One region of the Nonomuraea sp. NPDC050783 genome, then DNA from elsewhere that is predicted to be linked to it. Evidence: riboswitches for the same ligand, from Rfam matches in the RefSeq annotation. Region 1 holds a riboswitch; each other region holds the start of a gene.
The links. A riboswitch is a leader RNA that binds a small molecule or an ion and turns the genes downstream of it on or off. The one in region 1 is predicted to bind S-adenosylmethionine.
Positions count from the first base shown of each region.

Region 2: it holds a riboswitch for S-adenosylmethionine, as region 1 does, so the genes downstream of both, thrC (threonine synthase) here and AB0H75_RS16505 (aminotransferase class V-fold PLP-dependent enzyme) in region 1, are expected to answer to the same signal.
Region 3: it holds a riboswitch for S-adenosylmethionine, as region 1 does, so the genes downstream of both, AB0H75_RS46485 (50S ribosomal protein L11 methyltransferase) here and AB0H75_RS16505 (aminotransferase class V-fold PLP-dependent enzyme) in region 1, are expected to answer to the same signal.

Region 1 is NZ_JBFAHK010000005.1:409,893-412,084, reverse strand. Features, by position in the region: gene AB0H75_RS16510 (DoxX family membrane protein) at 1-68, shown strand, start outside; gene AB0H75_RS16505 (aminotransferase class V-fold PLP-dependent enzyme) at 114-1,325, opposite strand; SAM riboswitch class IV at 1,461-1,576, opposite strand; gene AB0H75_RS16500 (TerC family protein) at 1,735-2,192, shown strand, end outside.
Region 2 is NZ_JBFAHK010000017.1:200,049-202,240, forward strand. Features, by position in the region: gene thrC (threonine synthase) at 1-963, opposite strand, end outside; SAM riboswitch class I at 977-1,118, opposite strand; gene AB0H75_RS35885 (RNA polymerase sigma factor) at 1,198-1,752, opposite strand; gene AB0H75_RS35890 (trehalose-6-phosphate synthase) at 1,784-2,192, shown strand, end outside.
Region 3 is NZ_JBFAHK010000036.1:36,930-39,121, reverse strand. Features, by position in the region: gene AB0H75_RS46490 (RNA polymerase sigma factor) at 1-503, shown strand, start outside; gene AB0H75_RS46485 (50S ribosomal protein L11 methyltransferase) at 527-1,264, opposite strand; SAM riboswitch class I at 1,272-1,373, opposite strand; gene AB0H75_RS46480 (DUF664 domain-containing protein) at 1,628-2,192, shown strand, end outside.

The sequences.
Region 1 (2,192 bases):
ACCGGCGCGACATCGACGCCCTGGTCGCCGACGACCAGCCCGAGCACCGCAGGCCGCCGAACCGCTGAACGCCCGACGCCCGCCCCTCGTGCCCGGGGCCGCGCCCGGGGCGCTCAGCGGGAGGCGATGTCCCGCAGCGCCTCGACCAGCCGGTCCACGTGCTCCTGCGTGGTGCCGATGCCGATGGAGGCCCGCACGGCCGACGCCGTGCCGTCCTCGCAGCCGCCGTCGGCCGTGCCCAGCAGGTGCCGGACGAACGGGTGCGCGCAGAACTTCCCGTCGCGCACCCCGATGCCGTACTCGCCGGACAGCACCTCGGCCACCTCGCGCGCCGGCCGCCCGGCGACGGTGAACGACACGATGCCCACCCGCGGGTGGTCCTCCCCCCACAGCGACAGCTCGCGTACCCCCTCGATCGAGGCCAGCCCGGCGCGCAGCCGCGCGAGCAGCCGCTCCTCCTCGCGCACCAGCGCCGTCCACCCGGTGGCGGTGAGCGCGTCGCAGGCGGCGGCCAGGGCGATCGCGCCCAGCACGTTGGGGGTGCCGGCCTCGTGGCGCGGCTCGGGGTCGTCGTGCCACTCGGCGTCATCCCCGACCGCGCGCACCGCGCCCCCGCCCTTCAGGTACGGCTCCCCGCCGGCCAGCCAGTCGCCGCGCCCCACCAGCGCTCCGGCGCCGAACGGCGCGTACAGCTTGTGCCCGGAGAAGGCCACGTAGTCCAGGTCGAGTGCGGTCAGGTTGAGCTGCCGGTGCGGGACGAACTGCGCGGCGTCCACCAGGATGCGCGCCCCGTGCCGGTGCGCGATGTGGGCGAGGGCGGCGATCGGCCACAGCTCGCCGGTGACGTTGGAGGCGGCGGTGACGACGAGCAGCTTCGGCCCGTCGATGGCGGCCAGGGCCCGGTCGGCGGCGCGGACGGCCTCGCCGGGGAAGGCGGGCGGGGCCAGGCGGACGGCGTCCGGCCAGGGCAGCAGCGAGGCGTGGTGCTCGGTGTCGAAGACCACGACGGTGGTGCCGGCGGGCAGGCAGCGGGCCAGCAGGTTGGTGGCGTCGGTGGTGTTGCGGGTGAAGATCACCGCGTCGCCGGGGCGGGCGCCGACGAACGCCCGGACGGTGTGGCGGGCCTGCTCGTACCGGGCGGTGGTGAGCTGGGAGGCGTAGCCCGCGCCCCGGTGGACGCTGGAGTAGGCCGGGAGCGCGGCGGCGACGGCGGCGCTGACCGGCTCCAGACAGGGCGCGCTGGCGGCGTAGTCGAGGTTGGCGTAGCGGACCAGCCTGCCGCCCTTGACCGGCACCTCCAGGTCGGCGCCGACCACGGCGGGCACGGCCCGCCCGCTCCCGGGAGCGGGGAAGGGGGAGGGGGCGGGGGTCTGGGCGGGGACGGCGTCGCCGGTGAAGATCGTCAGCGTGGACACGGCACAACTCCTCAAGGGTCATCGGACCCCTGGAGGCGACCACGGAGCCCGCGCTTGCCCGCCACACCTCGTGACGGACCAGGTCTTCACCCGGGGCACCCCGCCGCGGACGCGAGGGTTGCCGGCCAGCTAGCCGGGGCTTGTCGCTGGCGCTCATGACCTACGTCCCGCACTATAACCGACGCCCCACGGCGATACGCAAGTCCGCGAACTTATCCGGAGCCCGGCTCGTTGTGTCCGAAAAGTCAGTGCCCGGACGTTCAGTGCCTGGAAGTTCAGTGCCCTGGAAGGCCGGCCAACGCGTCATGGAGGTGTTCGGATGCTGGATTGGGTGACCGATCCGCAGATCTGGATCGGTTTCTTCACCCTGGTCGCCCTGGAGATCGTGCTGGGGATCGACAACATCATCTTCATCTCCATCCTGGCCGGGAAGCTGCCTCCCGAGCAGCGCGACCGGGCCCGCGTGCTCGGCCTGGCCGCGGCCCTGGTCAGCCGGCTGCTCCTGCTGCTCGCCCTGTCGTGGGTGGTGCGGCTCACCGAGCCGCTGTTCACGGTCCTCGGCCAGGAGATCTCGGGACGGGACCTGATCCTGCTGCTCGGCGGCCTGTTCCTGCTCGGCAAGAGCGTCACGGAGATCCACCACAGCATGGAGCCCGCGCACGGCAAGGACGGCAAGCAGGCCGCCGCGGCCTCCTTCGCCTCGGTGATCGTGCAGATCATGGTGCTGGACGTGGTGTTCTCGCTGGACTCGGTGATCACTGCGGTGGGCATGGTGGA
Region 2 (2,192 bases), on a different contig from region 1:
GGTGCGCCGGGCGATGTCCAGCACGTACGGCCCGTCCGCCGGGTTGCCGATGGCCAGCGACTTGGCGATGGTGTCGGGCTTGACCGGCTGGACCACGTCGTGCCCGGCCTTGTAGGCCGCCGACACCGGCGAGCACCCGGCCGCCTGCGCCCCGAAGATCTTGTAGGGGGTCTCCTCGACCAGGCCGAGCGCGATCAGCTCCTTGAAGCCCTTGTCGATCTTCGTGAGCTGCGAGCCCGAGGCGATCGGGATGACGATCTGCTCCGGCAGCCGCCAGCCGAGCTGCTCGGCGATCTCGTACGCGAGCGTCTTGGAGCCCTCGGCGTAGTAGGGCCGCAGGTTGACGTTGACGAACCCCCACTTGTCGCCCAGGGGGTCGCCGATCAGCTCCGAGCAGAACCGGTTGACCTCGTCGTAGGTGCCGTCGATGCCGATCAGCTTGCCGCCGAACACCCGGGCCATCGCGATCTTGGCCTCTTCGAGGTCGGCCGGGATGAACACGCAGGCGTCGAGCCCGGCGCGGGCCGCCGCGGCGGTGACCGCGCCCGCGAGGTTGCCGGTGGAGGAGCACGACAGCGTGTGGAAGCCGAAGGTGCGCGCCGCCTCGACGGCGATGGCGACCACCCGGTCCTTGAAGGAGTGGGTGGGGTTGCCGGAGTCGTCCTTGACGTGCAGGGACCTGAGGCCGAGCGCCCGCCCGAGGTTGCCGGCCCTGACCAGCTTCGTCCAGCCCGGGTTCATGTTGGGCTTGGTGGCCACGTCGGCCGGGACGGGCAGCAGCGCCCGGTAGCGCCAGATGTTGGCCGGGCCCGCGGCGATGTCCTCGCGGGTCACCCGGCCGTATTCGTAGGCCGCCTCCAGCGGCCCGAAACACTCCAGGCACGCGAAGCTGGGCCCGAGCGGGTAGCGGGCGCCGCACTCGCGGCAGGACAGAGCGACGGCAGGACCAAAGTCGTGCGACATGAAGCGAGGCCTTCCCTCATCTTCGCCCGCGGCCACCTTGACCGCGAACCGGAATTGGCACCTTGTCCCGGTCGGCCTCGCCAGGTCGCGAGTCGAAAGCCGGGAGGGTTGCCGGGGCTTCGCAGGGCCGGTCCCTCCACCCCTCTGGATGAGCAATATGAAGTTGTTGAACTGGACTCTACCCAATCAACTGTCCGAAATTACCACCCGTCTCAACATGTGGGACAACCCGTCTCAGCGATAGTCGTCACCCAGCACCGCCTGGACGTACTTGCGGGCCTGGTGGATGCGCGACTTCGCGGTGCCCAGGGGGATGCCGAGCTGCTCGGCCACCTCGTTGTAGTCGAGCTGCACGATGTCGCGCAGCACCAGCGCCTGCGCCAGGTCGGGCTTGTCGGCCTCCAGCGCCTCCATCGCGTCGAGCAGGTCGAGCCGGGAGCCGGCGATCACGCTGACCCGCCGCACGTCGGGCTTCTGCATCGGCAGCTCCTCGGAGGTCTGCTCGGCGGCCCTGCGCTTCAGCGACCGGTAGGTGGTGCGCGCGCAGTTGGCCGTCACGATGTGCAGCCAGGTGCTGAACCTGGCGCGGCCCTCGAAGCGGCCGATGTTGCGGGCCACGGCCAGCAGGGTGTCCTGTGAGGCCTCCTCCGCGTCCTGGTGATAGGGCAGGATCCGGGAGCAGTGGCGCATCACGTCGGGCTCGATCCTGGCCAGCAGCTCGCCGAGCGCGCGATGATCTCCGGCTGCGGCGGATCGGGCGAGTTCCTCGGTTAGCTCATCAAGCGCCATAGCTGGGATCCTATGATCGAAGGGAGCTTCGATGAACAGCGTCCTGGTGGCCTCCAACAGAGGGCCGGTCTCCTTCACCGTCTCCGACGACGGCGTTCTCATCATGAGGCGCGGCGGGGGCGGCCTGGTGAGCGGGCTGTCCGGCGTGGCCAAGAAGGACGGCGTGCTGTGGGTCTGCGCCGCGCTGTCCGACGACGACCGCAGCGCCGTGCGCGCCTCCCCCGGCGGCCGGCTCGACCAGGGCGGCTACGACACGGGCCCGCTGCGCATGCTCGACATCCCCGCGGCCACCTTCCACCGCGCCTACAACGCCGTGGCCAACTCCACCCTGTGGTTCGTCAACCACCTGCTCTACGACATCCCCAACGCGCCCAACTTCGGCGGCCGCTTCGGCCGCGAATGGGACTCCTACCGCGACTACAACGGCGCCTTCGCGCTCG
Region 3 (2,192 bases), on a different contig from region 1:
CCAGGCGCGGGGCCCGCTCGGACGGCGAGGGCCGCCTGGTCATGCTGCCCGACCAGGACCGCTCCCGGTGGCGGCTCGACGAGATCGGCCGTGGCCTGGACCTGCTGAGCAGGCTGGGCACGGCGGCGTCCGGCGAGTACCACCTCCAGGCGCTGATCGCCGCCGAGCACAGCACGACGGGCGCCACCGACTGGCCGCGCGTCGCCCGGCTGTACGCCGAGCTGGAACGCCGTACCGGCTCACCGGTCGTGCGGCTCAACCGGGCGGTCGCGGTGGCCGAGGCGGGGTCGCCGGAGGCGGCGCTGAGCCTCATCGAGGGCCTGGAGCGGGTCATGCCGGCCAACCACCTGGTTCCCGCGGTGCGGGCCGAGCTGTTGTGGAGGCTGGACCGGCGCGAGGAGGCGGTGGCCGCGTTCGACGCCGCCCTGGGGCTGGTCCGTACCGATGCCGAACGCGCCCATCTGGGGCGGCGGCGGGCCACCTGCCTGAACACCGCGGGGTGACCCGGCGGACGGCGGCGGCGCCTTCATCGCGCGGTGCGGGGCCCGGGCGCGGGCACCCGGGTGAACTGCCAGACGTTGACGCGCCCGCGCAGGCCGGGCACGAGGCTGCGCCAGGCCGGGTCGAAGGGCAGCTCGGCGTCGGCGAGCAGCCGCGGCCCCGTCCAGCTCGGGTGCCTCGCCAGGGACGGGTCCAGGACGGCGGCGGCGGTGGTGCGGACCCGATGGGCGCTGGAATGGGCGAGGATCAGCCGGAGGGCGTCCAGGCCGTCCTCGCCGCCGCCGTCGTGGAGATGGCGCTGGTCGGCCGGCACCTGGGGCAGCAGCGCGGCCGGGCGTTGCGGCGGGTTGACCGCCAGGAGGTGGGCGCTCATCGGGGCGAGCAGGCGCCAGTCGGCCTCCCACAGCGTCAGCCGCTCCCGTGCCCCGGGCCCGAGGAGGGCGACGACGTTGCGGGCGGTGTCGGCGAGCGCGGCCGCGTCGTGGTCCTGGGCGATCACGTGCCGGGCCCCGGCGGCCAGGGCGGCCAGGGTGACCAGGCCCGCTCCGCAGCCCGCGTCCACGACGACATGGTCGCGGCTGTCGCGCATGGTCGAGGCGAGGAGGGCGGAGAAGGCCGACGGCCGGTGCACGCCCGGGCCGGCTTCCAGCTTCCGGCCCACGGCGGCCCAGTAGCCGATGGACCCGCCGTCCTTTCCGGGTGCCCGTCCCGCGGGTCCGGGGCACGGGGCGCCGTGGTCGGGAACGTCAAGGCACGTGCTCATGGAGACTCCCTCATCGTCTCCTGGCATTGGCACCTTTCCCGGGGGATCTCCGCCGGGGAGGTTGCCGGACCGTCGCGGGGCCAGGTCCCTCGGGTCCTCTGGATGATCGACGGGCGCAGATCCTGCCAGGTCACGCCGCACGCCGTCAAACGCCGCGCCACGCCCCGGCACGCCCCGCCGCGCTCCGGCAGGCCGGGGCGGCCATTCGGCCGGCGCGGCCCGGCGCGGGCCGAACGAAGTTCAGGCGCGATCGGCGCAGCGGCCTCCTTTCCGGCCGAACGTTCGCCGGGAAGCCCCGGCTGCCGGTCACCTGGCTAGGTTTCTGGGCGTTTCCGTCCCGCTCATCATGAAGGCGAGTCCCGCATGGCCCTGCCCACGAAACTGGTCGTCGTCATCCGTGCCGACCTGCCGCACGCGTGGGCGGTGAACGCCGCCGCCGTGCTGGGCCTGAGCCTGGGCGTACGGCTGCCCGGCCCGCCGCCGGAGGACGCCAAGGACGCCTCGGGCGGCCTGCACGCCGGGCTGGACCCGCATCCGGTGCCCGTGCTGAGCGGCACGCCAGGGGAGCTGCGCGAGCTGCACCGGACGGCCCGCGCCCGGGAGGACCTGGTCGCCGTGGGCTTCAACGAGGTGGCGCGGCGGGCCCGCGACTACGACGACTACCTCACCGCGCTCGCCGCCACCCCCGGCGAGGAGGTCGAGTACGTCGCGGTCGGGCTGCTCGGCCCGCGCAACCGGGTCACCGCGCTGACCAAGCACCTGCCGCTGCACGGCGCCCCGGCGCGGCGGCCGTCCGGATCCGGCGCGGGCGGCGCAAGGAGGGGGGACCTGTTCCCCGCGGGCGGCCACGATCGCCGGTTCGGCGGGCCCGCGACCGGCGACGAGCGGCGCCTCCTGCTGGACATGCTGCGGGCCCAGCGCGAGACCC